DNA from 3 places in the Kineococcus halophytocola genome. Region 1 is predicted to be linked to each of the others. Evidence: riboswitches for the same ligand, from Rfam matches in the RefSeq annotation. Region 1 holds a riboswitch; each other region holds the start of a gene.
The links. A riboswitch is a leader RNA that binds a small molecule or an ion and turns the genes downstream of it on or off. The one in region 1 is predicted to bind S-adenosylmethionine.
Positions count from the first base shown of each region.

Region 1 (7,507 bases):
CGCTCGAGGAGCCTGGCCAGGTCCGTCCAGTAGCGGATGTCGTCGAAGCGGTGCGACTGGTCGTCGGGGTGGCGCCACAGGCCGGGGGACTGGTGCCCGACGCACGTCATGTCGAAGGCGTTCAGGTGCACCCGCTGGGCGGGGGTGTGAGTCATCGAGGGGGCTCCTGGTCGAGGGTGGTCGGGTTCTTCCCGGTCGGGTCGTGCGACATCCCGGTCACTTGACCGCGCCCGCGGACAATCCGCCCACGAGCCACTTCTGGGCGACCACGGCCAGCACGTACATCGGGACGATCCCGACGAGCGAGGCCGCGGCCTGCTGGCCGAACTGCACGGTGCGGTCGCCCTGGAACAGGGACAGGCCGACCGGGAGGGTCTGGCTGCCGGTGCTCTGGGAGAACGACACGGCGAACAGGAACTCGTTGTACGACAGGAACAGGCAGATCAGCAGCGCGGCCACCAGGCCCGGGGCCAGCAGCGGCAGCACGAGGCGGACCAGCCCGCCGGTGGTGGACAGCCCGTCGACCCAGCCGGCCTCCTCGACCTCGACCGGGACGCGCCGGACGAAACCGTCCAGGAGCCAGACGGCGACCGGCACGTTGGCCAGGCCGTTGACGAGGATCAACCCCGCGGCGGTGTTCGTCAGGTCGGCCTGCTTGAGCAGGTAGTACAGGGGCAGCACCGCGACGATCGGCGGCGCGCAGTAGCTCGCCAGCAGGACCGCCTGCAGGCGCTCCCCGCGCGCCCCGGCCCGGGCCGTGACGTACGCGGCGGGCACCGCCACGAGCGAGGTGAGCACGGTCGCGCCGACCGCGACGACCCAGGAGTTCGCGAGCATCGTCGACAGGGGGACGGTCGAGAACGCCGCGGAGAAGTTCGACCACACGAACCGGCTGGGCAGCCACCCGCCGTTGGCGATGTCGTCGACGCTGCGCAGCGACAGCGAGACGAGGAACAGCAGCGGCAGCAGGGCGACGACCGCGACGGCGGCCAGGGCGACGCGCACCCCGCCGCGGCGCAGCGTGACCGCGGGGGTCGCCGCCGGGCTCGCGGCGCTCACCGGTCGGCCTTCACGGCACGGGCCCGCAGCAGGGTGACGGCCGTGGTGAGGACGCCCACGACGAGGCCGAAGACGAGGGTCTGCGCCGCGGCCGTGCCGATCTCGTAACTGCCGCGCATCCCGGTCCGGAAGATCTCGAAACCGGCGACGATCGTGGAGACACCGGGACCGCCCTGCGTCACGACGGCCACGAGGTCGAACACCTTCAGGCCGATGACGAGTTCGAGCAGCAGCACCGAGAACACGTTCGGCGCGACGACCGGCCACACCACGTTCGTGAACGACCGGAACGCCCCGGCCCCGTCGAGGGCGGCCGCCTCGCGCAGTTCCCCGGGGACCCCGAGCAGCGCCGCGAACACCAGCAGCGTGACCAGGGGCGTCCACTGCCAGACGTGCATGACGACGAGGGCGCTGAACGCCCCGACGCCGTCGCCCAGGGGGTTCGCGCCGGGGAACCCCAGCGCGGAGAACACCCCGCCGAAGGCGCCGCCGACGGGGGCCAGCATGAGTTTCCACGCCACCCCGACCATGACCGGCGGGGTGACGAGGGGCAGGAGCAGGATCGTCCCGACGACGCCGAAGCGCGTCCCGCGGGCGTGCAGCAGCAGGGCCAGCAGCACGCCGATGAGCGTGGCCGCCAGCGCGGCGACGACGGCGAACACGACCGACCGCACGAGGGAACCGGCGAAGGCGAGGGACTCCCAGGCCTCGACGAGGTTGTCCGTGCCGGTGAACCGCTGCAGCGGCCGGGCCAGCGACGACTTCGTCACCGCCAGCGCGACGACGAACAGCGTGGGGTAGACGAGCATGAGGGCCAGCCCGGCCAGGCTCGGCGCGGCCAGCCAGGCCGGGACGTGTCCCGGTCGGTGCCGGCCCGGGACCGCCCGGCGGGTGCCGTCGGGGGCGGACCCGCGCCGCGGGCGCGGCACCCCCGCACGGGTCCGTTCCCGGCGTCGTTCCGTCAGCTGCGTCATCCGAGCGTCTTCTCCCAGCTCTGCGCGGCCTCGTCGAGCGCGGCCTGCGGCGGGGTCTTGCCCTGGATCGCCAGCGCGAGCTGGTCGACGAGGTCCTGCAGCGCCTTGGGGGCGCCCTGCTGGTTCGGCCACGCCAGCGGCGTGCCGTCCAGGCCCTCGCGGATGACGTCGGTCGCCTTGCCGGCGGCCTCCGCGTACGAGTCGGCGTCCAGGACGGACGTGCGGGCCGGGTCGATGCCCGACCCGGCGGTCGAGGCCAGCAGGAGGTTGTTCTCCTGGTTCGTCGCCCACTGCACGAACGCCGCGGCCTTGTCCTGCTGCCCCGACGCGCTGGACACGCCGAGGCCGAAGCCCGCGTCCAGAGCGGTGCGCGGCGTCGTGTTCCTCCCCCCGACCGGCAGGGTCACCACGCCCCACTTGTCGACGATCTTCGAGCTGGAGGGGTCCTGCGCCTTGAGGCCGAGGTCGGTCCAGGTGTCGAGCATGGCGCCCTGACCGGACAGGAAGGCGGAGTTGGCCTGGTCGAAGCCCGTCTGCAGCGGCGTGGGCAGGGCGTGGGGGGAGACGTCGATGAGGTGCTGCAGGGCCGCGAGGCCCTCCTCACCCGCGAAGGCCGGCCTGCCGTCGGCGTCCACGAGGGTGCCGCCGTAGCCCGCGAGCCGGTTGATGAAGGAGCAGCCCAGGATCATCGGCACCTGCTGGCCCTCGACGATCGCGCCGTGGACCGCGCCGCCGGAGTCCTTGGTGATCTTCTCGGCGGCCGCGTCGTACTCGTCCCACGTCCTCGGCGGTTCGACGCCGTACCGCTGGAAGACCTCGGCGTTGTAGTAGAGGACGTGGGTGTCGCCGTCGAAGGGCAGGCCGTAGCGCTTGCCGTCGATGAGCGTGTAGGGGTCGTAGATCGACGGCAGGAAGTCGTCGGTGGCGATCTCGTCGTTGGCGCCGATCCACTCGGTGAGGTCGACGAGGGCGCCGGCCTCCACCAGCTCACCGAGGCCGAAGTAGAAGTAGTCGAAGACGTCGAACTCGCCGTCGCCGCCCTGCACGTCGAGGATCTGCTTGCTCGTGAGCTGGTCGTAGGGGATCGCCGTGACCTCCAGCTTCCCGCCGAACTCCTCGGTGAACTTCGTGCCCAGCAGCTCGGTGAAGGCCAGCACGTGCGGCTGGTTGACCATGAGCTTGAGCGTCGCCCCCTGCAGGTCGACGGCCTTCTGCGCGGCCAGGCCCGAGGCGGCCGCACCCTCACCGCAGGCGGTGAGGGTGCCGGTGGCGGCCAGCGCGCCGACGCCGAGGGCGCCGGACAGCACGCGGCGGCGGCTGGCGAGCAGGCGCGAGGTGCTGGAGCGGGGGACGGACACAGGGGTGCGAGGGGTCGCGGGCATGCGGGTGCTCCGGAGGGTGGGCGGACGGGACGCGTCCGGGAGGGTGCGCGCGGAACGGCGCGCTCGTGCGGTGCGGGGTGAGGACCCCGGGGGAGGAGGGGCGGCCGGTCAGGCCGCGGGTGCCGTCCCCCGGCACGTCGGTGCCCCGGGGCGACAGGCCATCGAGGCCGTGCGCGCGAGGTCGACGTGGTAGCGCCGGGTGAGCTGGGTACAGCTGTCCACTGCAGTCCTCCATCGTCCCTGGCGGGAGCACCTGCCGCGCGTGCGGTGGTTGCTGTGGCGTCGTCGAGCCAGGTCTCTCGGCCACTCTGGATGGTGTTCCGGCGAGCGTAGCGGATCACCGGGGCCCGCGGGAACGCTTTCGCGGGCCGCGAGTGCGCAGGGCCCGGCCGGGAGGGCTGTGCGACACTGAGGACGGCCGTGCGTTCCCACCACACCGGGCGCGCGGTCCGCCGTCGAGACCGTCGCCTGGTGCGTGGGTCCCGGGCAGCGCCGCGGTCTGGTGGAAGGACCTCGCAGGCGCCCCGGCCCGTGCCCCGGACGACGACCGCCGGTGGCTCCGGGGGGAGCACGCGTCGCGCGACCCCACCGGTGCACCAGAACTTCCGTCGGGCGCGGGTCGACCCGCCCGGCGATTCCGACGAGGACGCCCGGGCGTCCGCGGGGACGACCGGTGGAGCGGGCGCTGCGGGCGAAGCGGAGCACCCGTGACGAGCACACCCGACGAGAACGCGACGACGCCGGCGACGGCAGGGGCTGGGACGGGGGCGGGGGCGACGAAACCCCGCCGCCGTCGCGCGGCCAGCCGACCGGCCGGTCCCCCGGCCGCCGTGGAGGCGGCCGGCGCCGAACCCACGGCCGCACCGGTCCCCGAGGCCTCGGCCCCGGGGGATACGGCCCAGGAGACCCCGGCCACCGAGCCGTCCGCGGCCCCCGTGGAGGGCTCCGTCCAGACCCCGGCCGAGACCCCCACCGAGGCGCCCGCGCCGCGCAAGCGAGCCCGCCGGGCCACCCGCAAGGTCGCCGCCCCGGAGACCCCGGAGACCCCGGTGGCCGAGGAGCCCGCGACCGAGGCGCCCCCGACGGCCGATCCCGTGGCAGCCGAACCCGCTCCCGCACGCCGTCGGCGTGCCCGCAAGACCGCCGCCGCCCCGGCGGCCGAGGCGCCCGCCGACCCCGCGGCGGCCACTCCCGCCGTCGCCCCCGCCGTCGCCGCCGCCGAGGACGCGCCGGTCGAGGAGGCCCCGGTCGAGGCGCCCGCCGCCACGACGGACCCGACCCCGGCCGCGCACGCCGTCGAGGACCCCGAGCCCGCCGAGCCGGCCGACGACGCCGACCTCATGGACGACCCCGTCCTGCTGCGCGCGGCCGGGTTCGCCCGGGGGTCCCGCCGGGACGAGGCCGAGCCGGCCGACCGCGCCGCGGACGCCGCGGCCCGTGCGACCGCCCTCTTCTTCCAGGCCCCCGACGCCGAGACCCCGCCGCGCCGTCGGCGGGCCTCGGCCCCGGCCGGCCCGCCGCCCGGTGCCCGGTCCTCCGACGGGGACCAGGACGTGCGCGCCGACGCGACCGCGGAGGACGCCGGGGAGAACGCCCCCGGTGCCGGCGTCCGCGACGAGGAGGTCCTGGACAGCCTGCGCGACCTGCGCCGCTCCCGCGGTGCCACCCGCCGGGCCGGTGCCCAGGAGGACTCCGACGACGCGGACGAGACCGAGGACCTCCAGGACACCGAGGACACCGACGAGTCCGCCGAGGACGCGGGGGACGACGACGCGACCGACGACGCGGGTGCGCCCCGTCGCCGTCGTCGCCGGGGTGGGCGGGGCCGGCGCAGCCGTGGCCGCGACGCCGAGGACCGGGACGACCGGGACGAGGACCCCGGTGAGGACGAGGACCGCGACGACGAGGCCACCCCGGACACCGGCCGCGGCCGGGCCGAGGCGCAGGACGACGACGCCGACGGCTCGGACGACGGCGCCGACGACGGCTCGGAGGAGGACGAGCAGTCCGGCTCCTCGCGCCGCCGTCGCCGTCGCCGCCGCCGCAGCGGGTCCGGCGAGGGGGACGACATCTCCGGTGACGACCCGCCGAACACCGTCACCCGGGTCCGCGAACCCCGCCGCTCCCGCGGCGCCGGCGGCATCGGCGGCACCGGCGAGGACGAGATCACCGCGCTGCGCGGCTCGACCCGGCTGGAGGCCAAGAAGCAGCGCCGCCGCGAGGGCCGGGAGGCCGGGCGCAAGCGCGCCATCCTCACCGAGGCCGAGTTCCTGGCCCGCCGCGAGGCGGTCGAGCGGGTCATGGTCGTGCGCCAGCAGGACGAGCGCACCCAGATCGGGGTGCTGGAGGACAAGGTCCTCGTCGAGCACTACGGCGCGCTGCAGGCGCAGACCACGATGGTCGGCAACGTCTACCTCGGTCGCGTCCAGAACGTGCTGCCGAGCATGGAGGCGGCCTTCGTCGACGTCGGCAAGGGGCGCAACGCCGTCCTGTACGCCGGTGAGGTCAACTGGGACGCCGCGGGGCTGGAGGGCCAGCCGCGCCGCATCGAGGCCGCGCTGAAGTCCGGTGACCCCGTCCTGGTGCAGGTCACCAAGGACCCGGTCGGGCACAAGGGCGCCCGCCTGACGAGCCAGGTCTCGCTGCCCGGCCGCTACCTCGTGTACGTGCCGCGCGGGTCGATGACCGGGATCTCCCGCAAGCTGCCCGACACCGAGCGGGCCCGGCTGAAGAAGGTGCTCAAGGAGGTCGTCCCGCCGGGGGCCGGCGTCATCGTCCGCACCGCGGCCGAGGGCGTGGCCGAGGACGAGCTGCGCGCCGACGTCCAGCGGCTGCAGGCGACCTGGGAGGCCATCCAGGCCAAGGCCCAGAGCAAGAACGCCCCGCTGCTGCTGCACGGCGAGCCGGACCTCACCGTCCGCGTCGTGCGCGACGTGTTCAACGAGGACTTCACCAAGGTCGTCGTCTCCGGCGAGCAGGCCTGGGAGGCCGTCCACGGGTACGTCGCCGACGTCGCCCCGGACCTGGCCGACCGGCTGGAGCGCTGGGACGGCCAGCAGGACGTCTTCGAGCACTTCCGGATCGACGAGCAGCTGCAGAAGGCGCTGGGCCGCAAGGTCTGGCTCCCCTCGGGCGGTTCCCTCGTCATCGACCCGACCGAGGCCATGCACGTCATCGACGTGAACACCGGGAAGTTCACCGGGGCCGGCGGGACGCTGGAGGAGACCGTCACGCGCAACAACCTCGAGGCCGCGGAGGAGATCGTCCGGCAGCTGCGGCTGCGGGACATCGGCGGGATCATCGTCATCGACTTCATCGACATGGTCCTGGAGTCCAACCGCGACCTCGTCCTGCGCCGGCTCGTGGAGTGCCTGGGCCGGGACCGCACCAAGCACCAGGTCGCCGAGGTGACCTCGCTGGGGCTGGTCCAGATGACCCGCAAGCGCACCGGGCAGGGCCTGGCCGCGGTCCTGGAGGAGCTCGACGCGGCCGCCGACGCCAACCCCGCACCGCAGCCGTCCCCGAACGGCAACGGTGGCGGCCACGGCAACGGCGGCTCGAACGGCGGGTCGAACGGCGGCTCGAGCGGCTCGGGCAAGTCCCGCCGTCGCCGCGGCCGCGACCGGTCGGCCGAGGAGGCCCGCCCCGAGGCGGACGCCTCCGGCGGCGCCGCGAGGGAGTCCGCGAAGGAGACGCCCCAGGAGCCCGCGCAGGAGTCGGTGAAGGACCCGGCCGTGCTCGCCGCCATCGCCGCCGTCGCCGCGGCGGGCCGGCGGGAGCGGGACACCCCCGAGCCGGCCGTCGCGCCGGCGGGGGAGTGAACGCGTCGTTTTGACCCCGGGGGCAGGCGTTCCGTACGCTTGGCCCTTGGTGCGCCGTCGTGCGCGAGCCTCGGACTGCACGTGCGGTTCGGTGGCGATCCAGTTCGTGACGAGAGAAACGGGTTCGTTGTGGTGTACGCCATCGTCCGCGCCGGCGGCCGGCAGGAGAAGGTCTCGGTCGGCGACGTGCTGACCATCGACCGGGTCCCCGTGGCCAGCGGGGAGACGCTGCAGCTGCAGCCCCTGCTCCTCGTCGACGGTGAGACCGTCA
Region 1 covers NZ_JBGFTU010000005.1:118,314-125,820, reverse strand. Annotated here, with positions in the region: gene AB2L27_RS05775 (LLM class flavin-dependent oxidoreductase) at 1-155, opposite strand, end outside; gene AB2L27_RS05770 (carbohydrate ABC transporter permease) at 217-1,059, opposite strand; gene AB2L27_RS05765 (carbohydrate ABC transporter permease) at 1,056-2,033, opposite strand; gene AB2L27_RS05760 (ABC transporter substrate-binding protein) at 2,030-3,415, opposite strand; SAM riboswitch class I at 3,644-3,734, opposite strand; partial or broken gene AB2L27_RS05755 (Rne/Rng family ribonuclease) at 4,942-7,230, shown strand; gene rplU (50S ribosomal protein L21) at 7,366-7,507, shown strand, end outside.

Region 2 (7,507 bases), on a different contig from region 1:
GACCCGCGCGGGGCTGGTGGAGGCGGCCCGGGCCGCCGCCGGGACCGCGCGGGAGGAGGCCGACCGCGCCCAGGAGCGGCTGCGGAACGTGCGCGCCCGGCACGAGGAGGTGACCCTGCGGCTGCGGCTGACACCGCGGGCCCGGGCCCTGCTGCGCACCCGCGAGCAGGTCGCGGCCGCCACCGCCGACCTGGCCGGGCTCGGCGGGGCCCTCGGGCCGGCCGAGGTGGCCGACCACGACGCGGCGGCCGCCGACCTGGCCGCGGCCCGGGCCGCCCTGGCGGAGCTCACCGACCGCGCCGCGGCCCTGGAGGACGAGCGCACGCGCTGCACGGTCGAGGCCGACGTCCTGGCGGCCGGGGCCCAGATCGACGCCCTCGCCGGGGCCCGCCAGGCCCGCGCGCAGGACGCCGCCGAGGCGCTGCGCGCGCGCACGAGCGCCGAGGAGGCTTGGCACGGCGCCCGGCAGGCGCTGGCCACCCTGGGACCGGTGCCCGAGGGGCCCGTCGCCGAGGTCGTCCCCGACCTGCTCGCCCGCCTGCAGGTCCCCGCCGACCGGGCCGCCGACCTGTCCGGGCTGGCCGCGGCGCACACCGAGGTGGCGGCCGAGGCCGCGCGCGCGGCCCAGGAGCTCGACCGGGCCCGGGCGGCCACGGCCGGGCGCGACCCGCAGCAGGAGATCGCGGAGGAGGACGTCGCGGCCCTGCGGGCGGTGGTGACCGCCGCCGGCCGGGACGGGTCGGCGGCCCGGGAACGGCGCGCCGCGCTGGCCGCGCGCGACGAGCGGTGGGCGGCCGCCCGCGCGGAGGCCGTCGCGGCCGGGGCGCTGGACCCCGACGCGGCGCTGGAGGCACCCCCCGCCCTGGACCCCGCCGCCGTCCGGGACGCCCACGAGACCCTGGTCCGGGCCCGCCAGGAGCACGCCCGCGCCGCCGCCGAGCACGACCGGTGCGCGGCGGCGGCCCGCATGGCGGCGGACGAGCTCACCCAGGCCCAGGAAGGCACCGGCGGCGTCGACGAGGAGGCGCTGCGCACCGCCCGCGCGCGCCGGGACGAGCTGCTGGAACCGTTGCGCGGGAACGGTTCCCCGGCCGACGGTTCCCCGGCCGACGGCACCCCGGTCGACGGTCCCGCGGTGCTGGCGGCGGTGGCCGCCGCCGACGCCGCCGCGGACGCACTGCTCGACCACGCCGAGGCCACCGCCCGCCTGCGGGAACTGCGCCGCACCGCCGACCGGGCCGCCGCGGCCGCCGCGGCCGCCGCCGGGCAGGCGCGGACCGCCGCGAGCGCGGCCGAGGCGGCGCAGGCGGCGTACGCCGCGGCCTTCACCGCGGCCGGCCTGCGGGTCCCCGACGGGGCCCCCGCCCCCGTGCTGGCCGCCCTGGAGCGGCTGGACGCCGAACGCGCCGCGGTCGGGGTCCACGACCGGCGGGCCCGCGAGCTCGGCGAGGAGGTCCGGGCCCAGCTCGACGCCCTCACCGTCGTGCTCGCCCGGTGTGCCGGCCCCGCCGACGTGCAGGCCCTCCCTGCGGCCGACCTGCAGGCCGGTCTCGACGTGGGGCTGGAGACCGCCCGCGCCCTCGTCGCCACCGCCGAGGCCGCCGCCGTGCGCCGCGCCCTGGACGCCGAGCACGAGCGGGCCGCCCAGCTCGCCGCGCAGCGCTGCGAGGACCTGCGGGGGGACGCCGCCCGGGCCGAGGAGGCCTTCCGGAGCGCGGTCGCGGCCGCCGGTCTGCCCGCCGACCTCGGGCCCGCCGGGTGGGCCGAACGCGCCCGGGTCCTGCGGACCGCGACCGAGGCCGCCGAGGTCGCCCGCCGCGAGCAGGACCGCGCCCGGGACCGGGAGGACCGGGTGGCCGCCCACGCCGACGAGGTCGCCGACCTCGCCGCCCGGCTGGGGACCCCCGCCCGGGCCGACCGCCCCGACCAGGTCGAGGTGGCCCTGGCCGCGCTGGAGGACCGGTTGCGCCGCAGCCGCGCCGACGAACGGACCGCGACCGGGCTGGACCGGCAGGCGCAGGAGGTGGCCGCCGCCGCCGCGGCCGAACGCGCCCGCTGCGAGCGGGCGCAGGCGCGGCTGGGCGCCCTGGCCGCCGAGGGCGAGGACCCGGGCGCCCTGGCCGGGCGCGCCCGCCGCAGCCGGGACCTGCTGGACCTGCGGGAGCGCGAGCGCGAGGAGACCGCGGCCCTCGCCGCCGAGGTGGGCCGCGCCGAGGACGTGCCGGCGCTGCTGGAGCAGACCGGCGCCCGCTCCGACGCCGACCTGCGCACCGACGAGGAGGCGGCGGCGCTGGCCGACGAGGAGGCCCACGAGGTGTGGGCCCGGGCCCACCAGGACCTGGCCCGGGCCGAGGTGGAGGTGGAGCGGCTGACCTCCGGCGTCGACGCGAACGTGCTGGCCGCCCAGCGCGCGGAGGCGCTGGCCGGGTTGCAGGCCGACACCGAGCGCTACGTCGTGGTGGACGTCCAGCGCACGGTCCTGCGCGGCCGGCTCGAGGAGTTCTCCGCCACCCGGGCCAACCCGCTGCTGGCCGAGGCCGGGGAGGTGCTGACGCTCCTGACGGGGGGCCGCTGGACCGGTCTGGTCGCCCTCGACGACGGCGGGGACCGGCGCCTGGCGGTGCGCCGGGCCGACGGGGAGCTGCTCGAGGGGGCGGCCGGTCTGAGCGAGGGGACGGCCGACCAGGTCTTCCTGGCGCTGCGGCTGGCGGCGGTGGCCGACCAGCACCGCGCCCTCGTGGCCTCGGGGCAGGGACCGTTGCCCGTGGTGCTGGACGACGTGCTCATGACCTTCGACGAGACCCGCACCCGGGCGGCGCTGGAGGCGCTGGCCGAGCTGGCCCGGGACGTGCAGGTCGTGCTGCTGACCCACCACGCGGACGTGGCCGGTCAGGCCCGGGAGCTGGCGGCCGCGGGGGCCGCGGTGAGCGTCACGCAGCTGCCGGCCCCCTCGGCGGTGCCCACCGGGTCCACCGGGTCCGCCGGGGGTTCCGGGCGGCGGGACCGGGGCGGTGTCGACCAGCAGCTCGTGCGGGCGTGGGCGCGGGAGCAGGGGCACGCCGTCGGCGACCGCGGGCGGGTGAGCGAGGACCTGGTCCGCGCCTACCGGGCCGCGCACGACCTGGAGGAGACGGGCTGAGGTCCGTCCGGGTGCGGCGCGGCGCTCAGAACTCCTGCAGCTGCAGGCGCATCCACGGGCTGAACGGCCCGGGGTCGGCGGCGACCTCGGCGCGCAGGACGTCCAGGTCGACCCAGCGGGCGGCGTCCACCTCCGCCGGGTCCAGGGCCAGCTCGCCGTCCAGGCGGGCCCTGAAGACGGGGCAGACCTCGTTCTCCACCGTCCCGTCGGCCATGACCGCGCGGTAGCGGAACGTCGGCAGCAGGGGGGTGACGTCGGCCACGGGGGCGCCCAGCTCCTGCACCGAGCGCCGGGCCACGGCCTCGGCGGGGTCCTCCCCCGGGCCGGGGTGGCCGCAGAAGGAGTTCGTCCACACCCCCGGCCAGGTGCGCTTGACCGCCGCGCGCCGGGTCAGCAGCGTCCGTCCCGCCCCGTCGACGATCCAGCACGAGAACGCCAGGTGCAGGGGTGTGCTCGTGTGGTGCACGTCCGCCTTGGGCGCCGTGCCGCAGGGCGTGCCGTCCTCGGTGAGGAGGACGACCAGTTCGACGGTGGGGTCGGCCGGGGCGAGGGTCACCCCCGCACCGTAAGCCGTCGCCGCAGCCGCGGCGAGCACGGGAGGCCGACACGCCCGGTGCCCGCCCGGCCGGGCGGGCACCGGGGCCGGGGTCAGGCCGGGGTCGGGCCGGGGTCAGGCCGGGACGGGCTGGGTGGCCGCGACGACGGCCTCGTCGAGCTCGGCGCCGAGCTGGAGGTCCTCCCCCGCCGCCAGGCGCGCCTCGAGCTCGCGCACCCGCGGGATGACCAGCTCGCCGAACGCCTCGACCTCCTCCTTGACGTGCAGGAAACCGAGGAGCAGCAGGTCGACGCCGACGAGCCGGTAGGCCAGGACGCGACGCGCCACCTCCTCGGGGGTGCCGACGAGGCCGGTGCGGAACCCGTCGTTGTACTGGACGAGGTCGCGGAACTCGCTGTCGGCCCACATGCCCTTGCCGTCACCGGTGGCGTTGCCGGCCTCCTGCACGGCCGCGCCGAACCCCTCGACCTTGGTGCGGTCGGCCTTGGCGATGATCTCCTCGAGCACGGCCTCGGCCTCCTCGCGGGTCTCGCGCACGAGGGCGAAGCCGTTGAGGCCGAACCGGACGGTGCGGCCGTGCTGGGCGGCCTGGGCGGAGACCTCGCGCACGCCCTGGGCGGCGTCGGCCAGCGACTTGCCGTTCATGAAGTACCAGTCGCTGACCCGGCCGGCCATCGCCTGCGCGGCGGTGGAGTTCCCGCCCTGGAACAGCTCGGGGGCCGCCGTGGGCTGGGGGCGGAAGGTGATGTCGGTGGCGTTGAAGAAGTCCCCGGACTGGCTGTACCCGTCCTGGCTCCACACCCCGCGCAGGAGCTCGATGAACTCCTCGGACTGCTGGTAGCGGTCGTCGTGCTCGTGCCAGGTGACCCCGAGTTGTGTCGCCTCGTTCTTGAACCAGCCGGACACGATGTTCAGCGCGAGGCGGTTCTGGGTGAGTTCCTGCGTGGTCGCGGCGAACTTGGCGAGCACACCGGGGTGCCAGAAGAAGGGGTGGACGGCGGCGATGACCTTGAGCCGCTCGGTGGCCAGCAGCAGGGCCAGGGAGAACGAGGTCGACTCGTGCTGGGCGTCGGCGCCGTAGGAGGCGAGGTAGCGCACCTGGGTCAGCGCGTACTCGAACCCGACCCGTTCGGCGGCCCGGGCCACCTCGACGTTGTAGGCCGGGTCGTGGCTCGTGCGCTGCTCGATCGTCGAGACGACGAGACCGCCGGAGACGTTGGGGACCCAGTAGGCGAACTTCAGGGGCTCGTGCAGGGGCATCGCGGCGCGTCCTCCATCGGTCCTGGCGGTAGCACCCCCGTGGGTTGCTGCGGCGTCGTCGAGCCAGGTCTCTCAGCCGCTCTGGATGGGATCCCCCGCAGCGTACCCCCTCCTCCGGGCGAACGCGCCCGGCTCATTTCGGGACCAGTACGACGTTGTGCCGCAACGGATGTCGGAGACCCCCTTCCACCTCCTCCCCACCCCCTCCCCGGCCGCGGACGTGGCGGAAACGCTTGACGGGGATCTCCGGCGGCTGTCAGAGTCCCTGCAGGTCATGAGCGCCAGCGTCAAGCCCCGGCTCGCTGGCCGGCAACCCTGGTCCGTCACGGGGTGCTCCGGGTGAGGACCAGGTCCGCAGGGGTTGCGGACAAGGACGAACCAGGAGTTCCCGTGTCGATGGACTGTCGCCGCTCCCGCTGAGCGCACCCCTGCTCCCCCCTCCCCACCGGACCCGGCGTCGCGCCGGGCCCGCGACCTCCCCTGCCCGGCCCCCGCCGGCCCTGTCGCCCAGGAGACGACGTGATCGAACTGCGCCACCTCACCAAGACCTACGGGGAACCCCCGCGCACCACGACGGTCCTGGACCGCCTCGACCTCACCGTCCCCGCCGGCAGCATCACCGCCGTCGTGGGCCCCAGCGGTGCGGGCAAGAGCACGCTCGCGCAGTGCGTGACGCTGCTGACGCGCCCGACGTCGGGATCGGTCCTCGTGGGCGGCCAGGACCTCACCCGCCTGGGCGCGGACCGGCTGCGCGAGGCGCGGCGCCGCATCGGGACGATCTTCCAGTCCGACGGCCTGCAGACGCGGCGCACCGCCGCGCAGAACGTCGAACTCCCCCTGCGCTACCTCGGCGTCGTGACGCGCGACCGGCGGCGGCGGGTGGGTGAACTGCTCGAACGGGTCGGGCTGGCCGGGCTCGCCGACCGCTACCCGCACGAACTGTCCGGCGGGCAGCGCCAGCGCGTCGGGATCGCCCGCGCCCTGGCCCTGCGCCCCGGCGTCCTGCTCTCGGACGAGGCCACCTCGGGGCTGGACCCGCAGGCCACGGCCTCGATCACCGGCCTGCTGCGGGAACTGCGCGACGACCTCGGGCTGGCCATCCTGTTCATCACCCACGAGATGGACACCGTCGTCGACGTGGCCGACGCCGTCGCCCGCCTGGAGCACGGCCGCATCGTCGAGGCGGCCCCGCTCCTGGACGTGCTGCGGGACCCGGCCTCCCCCGTCGGGGCGGCCCTGCTGCCCCGCCGCGGGGTGGGGGACGCGCGCGGTCTGGCGGTCTGGGAGGTGCACTACCGCGGCGACGACGTGCCCGCCGACTGGCTGGCCGCCACGTCCCGCGAACTCGGCCGGGACCTGTCCCTGCTCGGGGCCTCGGTCGGGACCGTCGCCGGGCGCACCGTCGGGCACGCCACCGTCGGGGTCCCCGGAAGCGTCGACCCCGCCGTCCTCACCGCCGCGCTGGACCGCCGGGGACTGCACGCGCAGGCGCCGGCCCCGTCCCGGGAACTGGACCTCGTGTGAACACCCCGCTCGCGCAGATCCCCGCGCTCATCGCCCCCGCGCTCCTCGACACGCTGCTCATGGTCGGCATCGTCATGACGATCGTCGTCCTGCTCGGGGTGCCGATCGGCGTCCTCGTGCACAACCTCGCCCCCGGCGGGCTGCTGGAGAACCGCCCCGCGCACACCGTCCTGTCCTGGGTCGTCAGCACCGGCCGCTCGCTGCCGTTCCTCGTCCTCATGGCCGCGCTCGTGCCGTTCACCCGGTTCGTCACGGGCACGAACATCGGCATCCGCGCGGCCGTGGTCCCGATGGTCCTGGCCGGCACCGCGTTCTTCGCGCGCATCGTGGAGAACTCCCTGCGGTCGGTGCCGCCGCACCTCGTGGCGGTCGCCCAGGCCTCGGGAGCCTCACCGCTGCAGGTCATCACGACCGTGCAGCTGGCCGAGGCCACCCCCTCGATCATCGGCGGGTTCACCATCAACACCATCGCGATGATCGAGTACTCCGCGATCGCCGGGACCATCGGCGCCGGCGGCATCGGCTACGTCGCGGTCACCTACGGGTACCAGCGCTTCGACCACGCCGTGATGATCGCCACGATCGTCGTCCTCGTCGCGCTCGTCGCCCTCGTCCAGCTCACCGGTGACGCCCTCGCCCGCGCGGCCGACCCGCGCACCCGTCGCCGCCCCCGCACCACCTCGACCCCCACCCCCACCCGAACCCCCACCACGACGCAGGAGACGAGCCGTGTCCGCTGAGACCCGCGAACCCGCCACCGACGACCACGGTTTCGAACTCCGCACGCGACGGCGCTGGCCGTTCGTGGCGGGTGGGGCCGTCGTCCTGCTCGGCGTCGCCGCCGCGATCGTCGTGCCCCGCCTGGGCGGGGAGGACACCGCGAACACGCAGGCCGGGGCGACCCTGTACGTCGCGACCGCGGAGGGCAACGCCCGGGAGCAGGCCCTCATCGAGTACGTCGCGGAGGAGGTCGCCCCCGAGCACGGCATCACGGTCGCGTTCAAGGCGCTGGCCGACTCCAACACCAT
Region 2 covers NZ_JBGFTU010000019.1:795-8,301, reverse strand. Annotated here, with positions in the region: gene AB2L27_RS15595 (AAA family ATPase) at 1-3,139, shown strand, start outside; gene idi (isopentenyl-diphosphate Delta-isomerase) at 3,165-3,695, opposite strand; gene sfnG (dimethylsulfone monooxygenase SfnG) at 3,810-4,955, opposite strand; SAM riboswitch class I at 4,966-5,047, opposite strand; SAM riboswitch class IV at 5,226-5,335, shown strand; gene AB2L27_RS15580 (methionine ABC transporter ATP-binding protein) at 5,475-6,479, shown strand; gene AB2L27_RS15575 (methionine ABC transporter permease) at 6,476-7,219, shown strand; gene AB2L27_RS15570 (MetQ/NlpA family ABC transporter substrate-binding protein) at 7,209-7,507, shown strand, end outside.
Region 2: it holds a riboswitch for S-adenosylmethionine, as region 1 does, so the genes downstream of both, AB2L27_RS15580 (methionine ABC transporter ATP-binding protein) here and AB2L27_RS05760 (ABC transporter substrate-binding protein) in region 1, are expected to answer to the same signal.

Region 3 (7,507 bases), on a different contig from region 1:
GTGGTTCGACACGAACTACCACTACCTCGTCCCCGAGATCGGGCCCGGCACCACGTTCCGGTTCGCCGACGACCGCGGCGTCCGGGAGTTCTCCGAGGCGCTGGCCGACGGTTTCCTCACCCGCCCCGTCGTCGTCGGTCCGGTGACGTTCCTGCTGCTGGCCAAGGCATCCGCCGACAGCCCGGAGGGCTTCTCCCCGCTGGCGCGCCTGGAGGACCTGCTCGGCGCCTACGAGGGGCTGCTCGCCGCCTACGCCGCGGCCGGGGCCACGTGGGTCCAGCTCGACGAGCCCGGCCTGGTGAGCGACTCGGCGACGGCCGGGGTGGAGAGGCTGGCCGACCTCCTGCGGGCGGCCTACGAACGCCTCGCGGCGGTCCCGGGCCGGCCCCGGCTGCTGGTGGCCACGCCCTACGGCGACGCCCACGGGTTCCTGGGGTCGCTGAGCGCGGTGGAGGGGGTCGCGCTCGACCTCGTCCGGGGGACCGTGCCGGCGGACGCGTCCGCACTGGCCGGCAAGACCGTCGTGGGCGGGGTCGTCGACGGGCACAACATCTGGCGGGGTGACCTCGAGCAGGCGCTGACGACCCTGCGCTCCCTGCGGGCGACCGCCGCGCACGTCGTGCCGGGGACCTCGACGTCGCTGCTGCACGTCCCCCACGACGTGACGCGCGAGACGGCGCTGCCGGAACGGCTGCGCAGCTGGCTGGCGTTCGCCGACCAGAAGGTCGCCGAGGTGGTCCTGCTGGGCCGTGCGCTCGCCGACCCCACCGCACCGGGGGTCGCCGACGGGCTGGCGGCGTCGGCCGCGGCCCGCGCCGACCGCCTCGGCGCGCCCGGTGTCGTGCGGCCGCAGGTGCGGGAGCGGCTCGCCGCGCTCGGGCCGGACGCGTTCAGCCGCAGCGACTACGCCGTCCGCCGGGCGGCGCAGGAGGAGGTCCTCGGCCTGCCGCTCCTGCCGACGACGACCATCGGCTCCTTCCCGCAGACACCCGAGATCCGCAGGGCGCGGGCGGCCTGGAGCCGCGGCGAGGTCGCGCACGACGCCTACGAGGAGTTCCTGCGCTCCGAGATCGACCGGGTCGTGCGACTGCAGGAGGACCTGGGCCTCGACGTCGTCGTCCACGGTGAACCCGAGCGGAACGACATGGTCCAGTACTTCGCCGAGCAGCTCGACGGGTTCGCGGTCACCGAGCACGGCTGGGTCCAGTCCTACGGCTCGCGCGGGGTCCGCCCGCCGATCCTGTGGGGCGACGTCGCCCGGCCGGCACCCATCACGGTGCCGTGGAGCACGTACACCGCGAGCCGCACGGCGAAACCCGTCAAGGGGATGCTCACCGGGCCGGTGACGATCCTGGCGTGGTCGTTCGTCCGCGACGACCAGCCGCTGGGGGACACCGCGAGCCAGGTGGCGCTCGCGCTGCGGGACGAGGTCGCCGACCTGGAGGCGGCCGGCATCGGGATCGTCCAGGTGGACGAGCCCGCGCTGCGGGAACTGCTGCCGCTCGCGGCGGCCGACCAGCCCGCCTACCTCGCCTGGTCCGTCGCGTCCTTCCGGCTGGCCACCGCGGGCGCCGCGGATGCGACGCAGGTGCACACCCACCTGTGCTACTCCGAGTTCGGTGAGGTCATCGACGCCATCAACGGCCTCGACGCCGACGTCACCAGCATCGAGGCCGCGCGGTCGCGGATGGAGGTGCTCGAGGACATCGCACGGGCGGGTTTCGCCCGAGGCATCGGTCCCGGCGTCTACGACATCCACTCCCCGCGCGTCCCGTCCGTCGAGGAGATCGTCGGCCTGCTGCGGTCGGCCGTCGCGTCGGTCCCGGCGCGGCAGGTGTGGGTGAACCCCGACTGCGGCCTCAAGACGCGCGGGTACGCCGAGACGACCGAGTCCCTGCGGAACCTCGTCGAGGCGGCCCGCACCGTGCGGGCCGAACTGCCGGCGGGCGTCCCCGTCGTCGGGTAGCCCGTCCAGCCCGCAGAACCCCTCCGTCCGGCCCGGGCCGGACGGAGGGGTTTCGTCGTCCCGGGACCCGCTGCGCCGCCGGTGGTTGAGTTCCGGCACGGTTCCCCGTACAGTTCCCGGTACGACCATCCAGAGCGGCTGAGAGACCTGGCTCCGCGACGCCGCAGCAACCCCCCGGACACGGGCGCGGGTGCTTCCGCCAGGAACGATGGAGGGGTTCAGGTGGAACGGACGTCGCACGTCGCCATCCTCCGGCGCGTCGTGGACCTCTGCCGCACGGGCGCGACCGGCTGTCGCTGACCCGTCCCCCCTCGCCGGCCCTTCGCCGGCCCTCGCGCCGGCCGTCCCACCGGTGCGTTCCACACACTCCTCAGGAGACCCCTTGCGCAGCAGCACGTCCCGGTCTGCCGCCGTCCTGGTCGCCGCCCTGGCCACCCTCACCGCCTGCGGCGGGGGCGCCAGCAACGCCGGGGGCGCCGCCGACGCGACCCCCGTCCGCGGCGGCAACCTCGACGTCGCCATCTCGGTCGACTCCGGCTGCATCGACCCACAACAGGTCGGGAACAACGACGCGCTGAACATCGGCCGCCAGCTCGTGGACTCCCTCACCGTCCAGGACCTCGACGGTCGGATCCAGCCGTGGCTCGCGCAGCGCTGGGAGGTGAGCCCGGACGCGACGACGTTCACGTTCCACCTCCGGCCGGGGGTGACGTTCTCCGACGGCACCCCGGTCGACGCGGCGGCCGTGAAGGCGAACCTCGACGGGATCGTGGCCCTCGGGGCGAAGGCGTCGCTCGGGTCCACCTACCTCCAGGGGTACACCGGGACGCAGACGCCGGACGCGCAGACGGCCGTCGTCACGTTCTCCCGTCCCAGTGCCCAGTTCCTGCAGGCCACGTCGACCATGAGCCTGGGGCTGCTGTCCGTCCCGACCGCCACGGCCGACCCCGCGACCCGTTGCACCGGAGCCACTCTCGTGGGTTCTGGACCCTTCGTCGTCGGCAGCTACGTCAAGGACGACCAGACCGTGCTGGAGCGCCGCACCGGGTACGACTGGGCGCCGACCGGGGCGAAGCACGCCGGAGAGGCCTACCTCGACACCATCACCTACCGGGTGGTCCCCGAGGCGGGCGTGCGCACCGGTTCCCTGCGCTCGCACCAGATCGACGCCACCACCGGCATCGCCTCCCAGGACCTGCCCCAGTTCGACGGCAACGGGTTCTGGACCCAGCGGCGGGCGAACCCCGGGATCCCGTACAACTTCTTCCCCAACGAGTCGCGGGCCCCCTTCGACGACGTACGGGTCCGGCAGGCCCTGTCGAAGGCGATCGACCGCGAACAGCTCGCCAGCCTCCTCAACCCCGGGGACGAGGCGGTGACGTCGGCCCTGTCGGTGTCCACGCCCGGCGCCCCGGACGACGCGGCGGACCTCGCCCGGGACCTCGCCGGGGCGAACCGCCTGCTCGACGCGGCCGGGTGGACCAGGGGTGCAGACGGGATCCGCGAGAAGGCGGGGCGCAGGCTCACGTTCACCGTCCTGTTCTGGCAGCCCACGTCCGCCGTCCTGGAGCTCGTGCAGCAGCAGGTCCGCGAGGCCGGGATCGACCTGCAGCTCAAGCAGGGGACGACGGCCGACACCGCGGCCCAGCAGAGTTCCGGCGACTACGACGTCCTGTTCTACAACCTCACCCGGTCCGACCCGGACGTCCTGCGCACCATCTTCTCGACCGACACGCGGAACGTGAACCAGCGGCCCCGCGGCGCGGTCGACGACCTCCTCGCGGAGCAGTCGTCGACGACCGACGCGACGCAGCGCGCGCAGCTCGTGGCCCGGGCCTCGCAGCTGCTGGTGCAGGAGGCGCACTCCATCCCGCTCATCGAACTGTCGACGGTCATCGCGGCGTCCGACGACGTCCACGACCTGCAGTTCGAGGGGTCCTCCCGGCTGTGGATCCACGACGCCTGGAAGCAGTCGTGACCGGGTACGTCCTGCGGCGGCTGGGGCAGGCCGTGCTCGTGCTGTGGGCCGCGTTCACGGTGACGTTCGTCATCCTCTACCTGCTGCCCAGCGACCCGGTCTCGATCATGCTCGCCGGGGGCCAGGGCGGTGAGCAGTCGACCGCCGACCCCGCGCAGGTCGCGGCGCTGCGGGCCGAGCACGGCCTCGACGACCCGCTGCCCGAGCAGTACGCCCACGCGTTGTGGCGGACGCTGCACCTCGACCTCGGGACCTCCATCCAGAACGGTGCCCCCGTGACGACGCTCATCGGCGACGCGGTGCCGCAGACGCTCGCCCTCGCGGCGGCGGCGTCCGCCCTCGCCCTCCTCCTCGGGGTGGGGACCGCCCTGGCCGCCACCGCGGTCCGGCGGGCCTGGCTGCGCACGACGCTGCAGGCCCTGCCCCCGCTGGGGGTCTCGCTGCCCACCTTCTGGGTGGGACTGCTGCTCATCCAGGTGTTCTCGTTCCGGGTCCCGGTCTTCCCGGCCCTGGGCAACGAGGGCCTCGCGAGCCTCGTGCTGCCGGCGGTGACGCTGGCGGTCCCGGTGTCGGCCTCCATCGCCCAGGTGCTGGCCCGCAGCCTGCGGACGGCCCTGGCCGAACCGTACGTCGAGACCGCCCGCGCCAAGGGAGCCTCCCGCTCCCGCCTCCACCTGCGGCACGCGCTGCGCAACGCCGCGATCCCCACCCTCACGCTGGGCGGGGTCATCGTCGGGAACCTGCTGGCGGGTGCCGTGGTCGTCGAGACGGTCTTCTCCCGGGTGGGCCTCGGGCGGCTCACGGTGAGCGCGGTGAACGGTCAGGACATCCCGCTCGTGCAGGGCCTCGTGCTGCTCGCGGCGACCGTCTTCGTGGTCACCAACCTCGTCGTCGACCTGCTGCACCCGCTCGTCGACCCGCGCCTGCGCCTCGTCGGCGGGGCCCGGGCCCCGCGGCGGCGCACCCGCAACGCGGGCGACGTCGAGGCGGAGCGCGTCCTCGTGGGCGGTGCCGCGTGAGCCGCGCTCCCTCCCGCGCTCGGGACCGCGGGACCCCCGAGGACGTGCTGGACGTGCTCGACATCGAGGCCCGCTACCGCGCAGCGGGTGCGGGTCGACGCCCGGTGCCGGCCCGGCTGCGGCACCCCGACCTCCTGCTGGCCGGACTCGTCCTGCTCGTCGTGCTCGCCTGGGCGGCGGTCCCCGCACTGTTCACCGGGCAGGACCCGGTGCAGGGGGTTCCGGCCGACCGGCTGCAGGGGCCGTCGGCGGCGCACGTCTTCGGCACCGACCACCTCGGCCGCGACCTGTTCGCGCGGGTCGTGCACGGGTCCCGGCTGACGCTGCAGGCCACGGTCCTCGCCGTGCTCATCGGCCTGGTGGTCGGAACCCTCGTCGGGCTCGTCGCCGGCTCCCTGCGCGGGGTGGTGGACGACGTCCTCATGCGCGCCGTCGACGTCCTGCTGTCGATCCCGGCGCTGCTGCTGTCGATGGCCCTCATCACGGCGCTCGGGTTCGGCACCGTGAACGTGGCGATCGCGGTCGGCCTCGGCACGGTCGCGAACTTCGCCCGCGTCATGCGCTCGGAGGTGCTGAAGGTCAGCACCTCGCCCTACGTCGAGGCCGCCCGCGCCAGCGGGGTGCGCACGACGGGAGTGCTGTTCCGCCACGTGCTGCCCAACGCCGCCGGGCCCGTCCTGGCGCTGGCGGCGCTGGAGTTCGGCGTGGCCGTCCTGGCCGTGTCGGCGTTGAGCTTCCTCGGGTTCGGCGCCCCGCCGCCGGCCCCGGAGTGGGGGTCGCTGGTCTCCGGCGGCCGTGACTACCTGGCCACCGCCTGGTGGCTGACGACGTTGCCCGGGCTGGTGGTGGCGGCGGTCGTGCTGTCCGCCAACCGGATCGCCCAGGCCCTGGAGAACGGAGCGACGACGTGAGCGCAGGCGTGGGCGATCCCCTGCTGAGCGTGCGGGACCTGCGGGTCTCCTACGGCGGCCGCACCGGGCGGCGCGAGGTCGTGCACGGCGTGTCCCTCGAGGTGCACCCCGGGGAGGTCGTCGCGGTCGTCGGCGAGTCCGGGTCGGGCAAGAGCACGACGGCGCACGCCGTGGTCGGTCTGCTGCCCGCGGACGGGAGGGTCGAGGCCGGGTCGGTGCGCTTGGAGGGCGACGAGCTGGTCGGTCTGGGCGAGCGGGCCTGGCGGTCCGTGCGCGGAGCGCGGATCGGGCTGGTCCCGCAGGACCCGACGCTCTCCTTGAACCCCGTCGTTCGGGTGGGGGACCAGGTGGCCGAGGCGTTGCGGGTGCACGGGCTGGCGCGGGGCGCGGCCGCCCGGGAGCGGGCGGTGGAGCTGCTGACGGCGGCGGGCCTCCCGGACGCCGCGGTGCGCGCCCGGCAGTACCCCTCGGAGCTGTCCGGCGGGATGCGCCAGCGCGTCCTCATCGCCGTCGGGCTCGCCGCCGGCCCCCGGTTGCTCGTGGCCGACGAACCGACGAGCGCCCTCGACGTCACCGTGCAGCGCACCGTCCTGGACCACCTGGGGCGGCTGACCCGCGAGGCGGGCACAGCCGTCCTGTTCATCACCCACGACCTGGCGGTGGCCGCGGACCGGGCCTCGCGCGTGGTCGTGATGTCGCAGGGGGAGGTCGTCGAGACGGGGACGGCGCAGCAGGTCCTGACCCGCCCGCAGCACACGTACACGGCCTCGCTCCTGGCGGCTGCGCCCAGCCTGACCGCCACCCGGCTGCGGGCGGTCCCGCGGCCGGTCGCTCCCGCCAGGACGCCGGGACCCCGGACCGGGGCCCCGCTGGTGCAGGTGCGCTCGCTCGTCAAGGAGTTCCCCCTGCCGGGGCGCGGCCGGGTGCACCGGGCCGTGTCCGGCGTCGGCTTCGACCTCGGCCGGGGCCGCACGGTGGGGCTCGTGGGGGAGTCGGGGTCGGGCAAGACCACCACGGCCCGCCTCGTGCTCGGCCTGGAACGCCCGACGTCGGGGCAGGTGCTCCTGGACGGCCGGGAGACCGGGCAGCTGCGCGGGTCCGCCTGGCGCGCGCTGCGCCGGCGGGTCCAGCTCGTCTACCAGAACCCGTACGCGTCGCTGGACCCGCGCCTGCCGGTGGGGGAGACGATCGCGGAACCCTTGCGCGCCTTCGGCGTCGGCGACCGGCGGTCGCGCCGGGCCCGGGCGCTGGACCTGCTCGACCAGGTGCGCCTGCCGGCCGAGCTGGCCGACCGCCGGCCCGCGGCACTGTCCGGGGGGCAACGCCAGCGCGTGGCCATCGCCCGCGCGCTGGCGCTCGAACCCGACGTCGTCGTGTGCGACGAGCCGGTCTCGGCGCTCGACGTCTCGGTCCAGGCGCAGATCCTCGAGCTGCTCGTGCAGTTGCAGGCCGACCACGGTCTGAGCTACCTCTTCATCTCGCACGACCTGGCCGTCGTGCGGCAGGTCAGCGACGAGGTGGGGGTCATGCGGCGCGGTGAGCTGGTCGAGTTCGGGCCGACGGCCGACGTGTTCGACCACCCGCGCCACGAGTACACGGCCGAGCTCCTCGACGCGATCCCCGGACGGCGCGC
Region 3 covers NZ_JBGFTU010000011.1:26,287-33,793, reverse strand. Annotated here, with positions in the region: gene metE (5-methyltetrahydropteroyltriglutamate--homocysteine S-methyltransferase) at 1-1,966, shown strand, start outside; SAM riboswitch class I at 2,089-2,181, shown strand; gene AB2L27_RS11000 (ABC transporter substrate-binding protein) at 2,349-3,944, shown strand; gene AB2L27_RS10995 (ABC transporter permease) at 3,941-4,963, shown strand; gene AB2L27_RS10990 (ABC transporter permease) at 5,026-5,874, shown strand; gene AB2L27_RS10985 (dipeptide ABC transporter ATP-binding protein) at 5,871-7,507, shown strand, end outside.
Region 3: it holds a riboswitch for S-adenosylmethionine, as region 1 does, so the genes downstream of both, AB2L27_RS11000 (ABC transporter substrate-binding protein) here and AB2L27_RS05760 (ABC transporter substrate-binding protein) in region 1, are expected to answer to the same signal.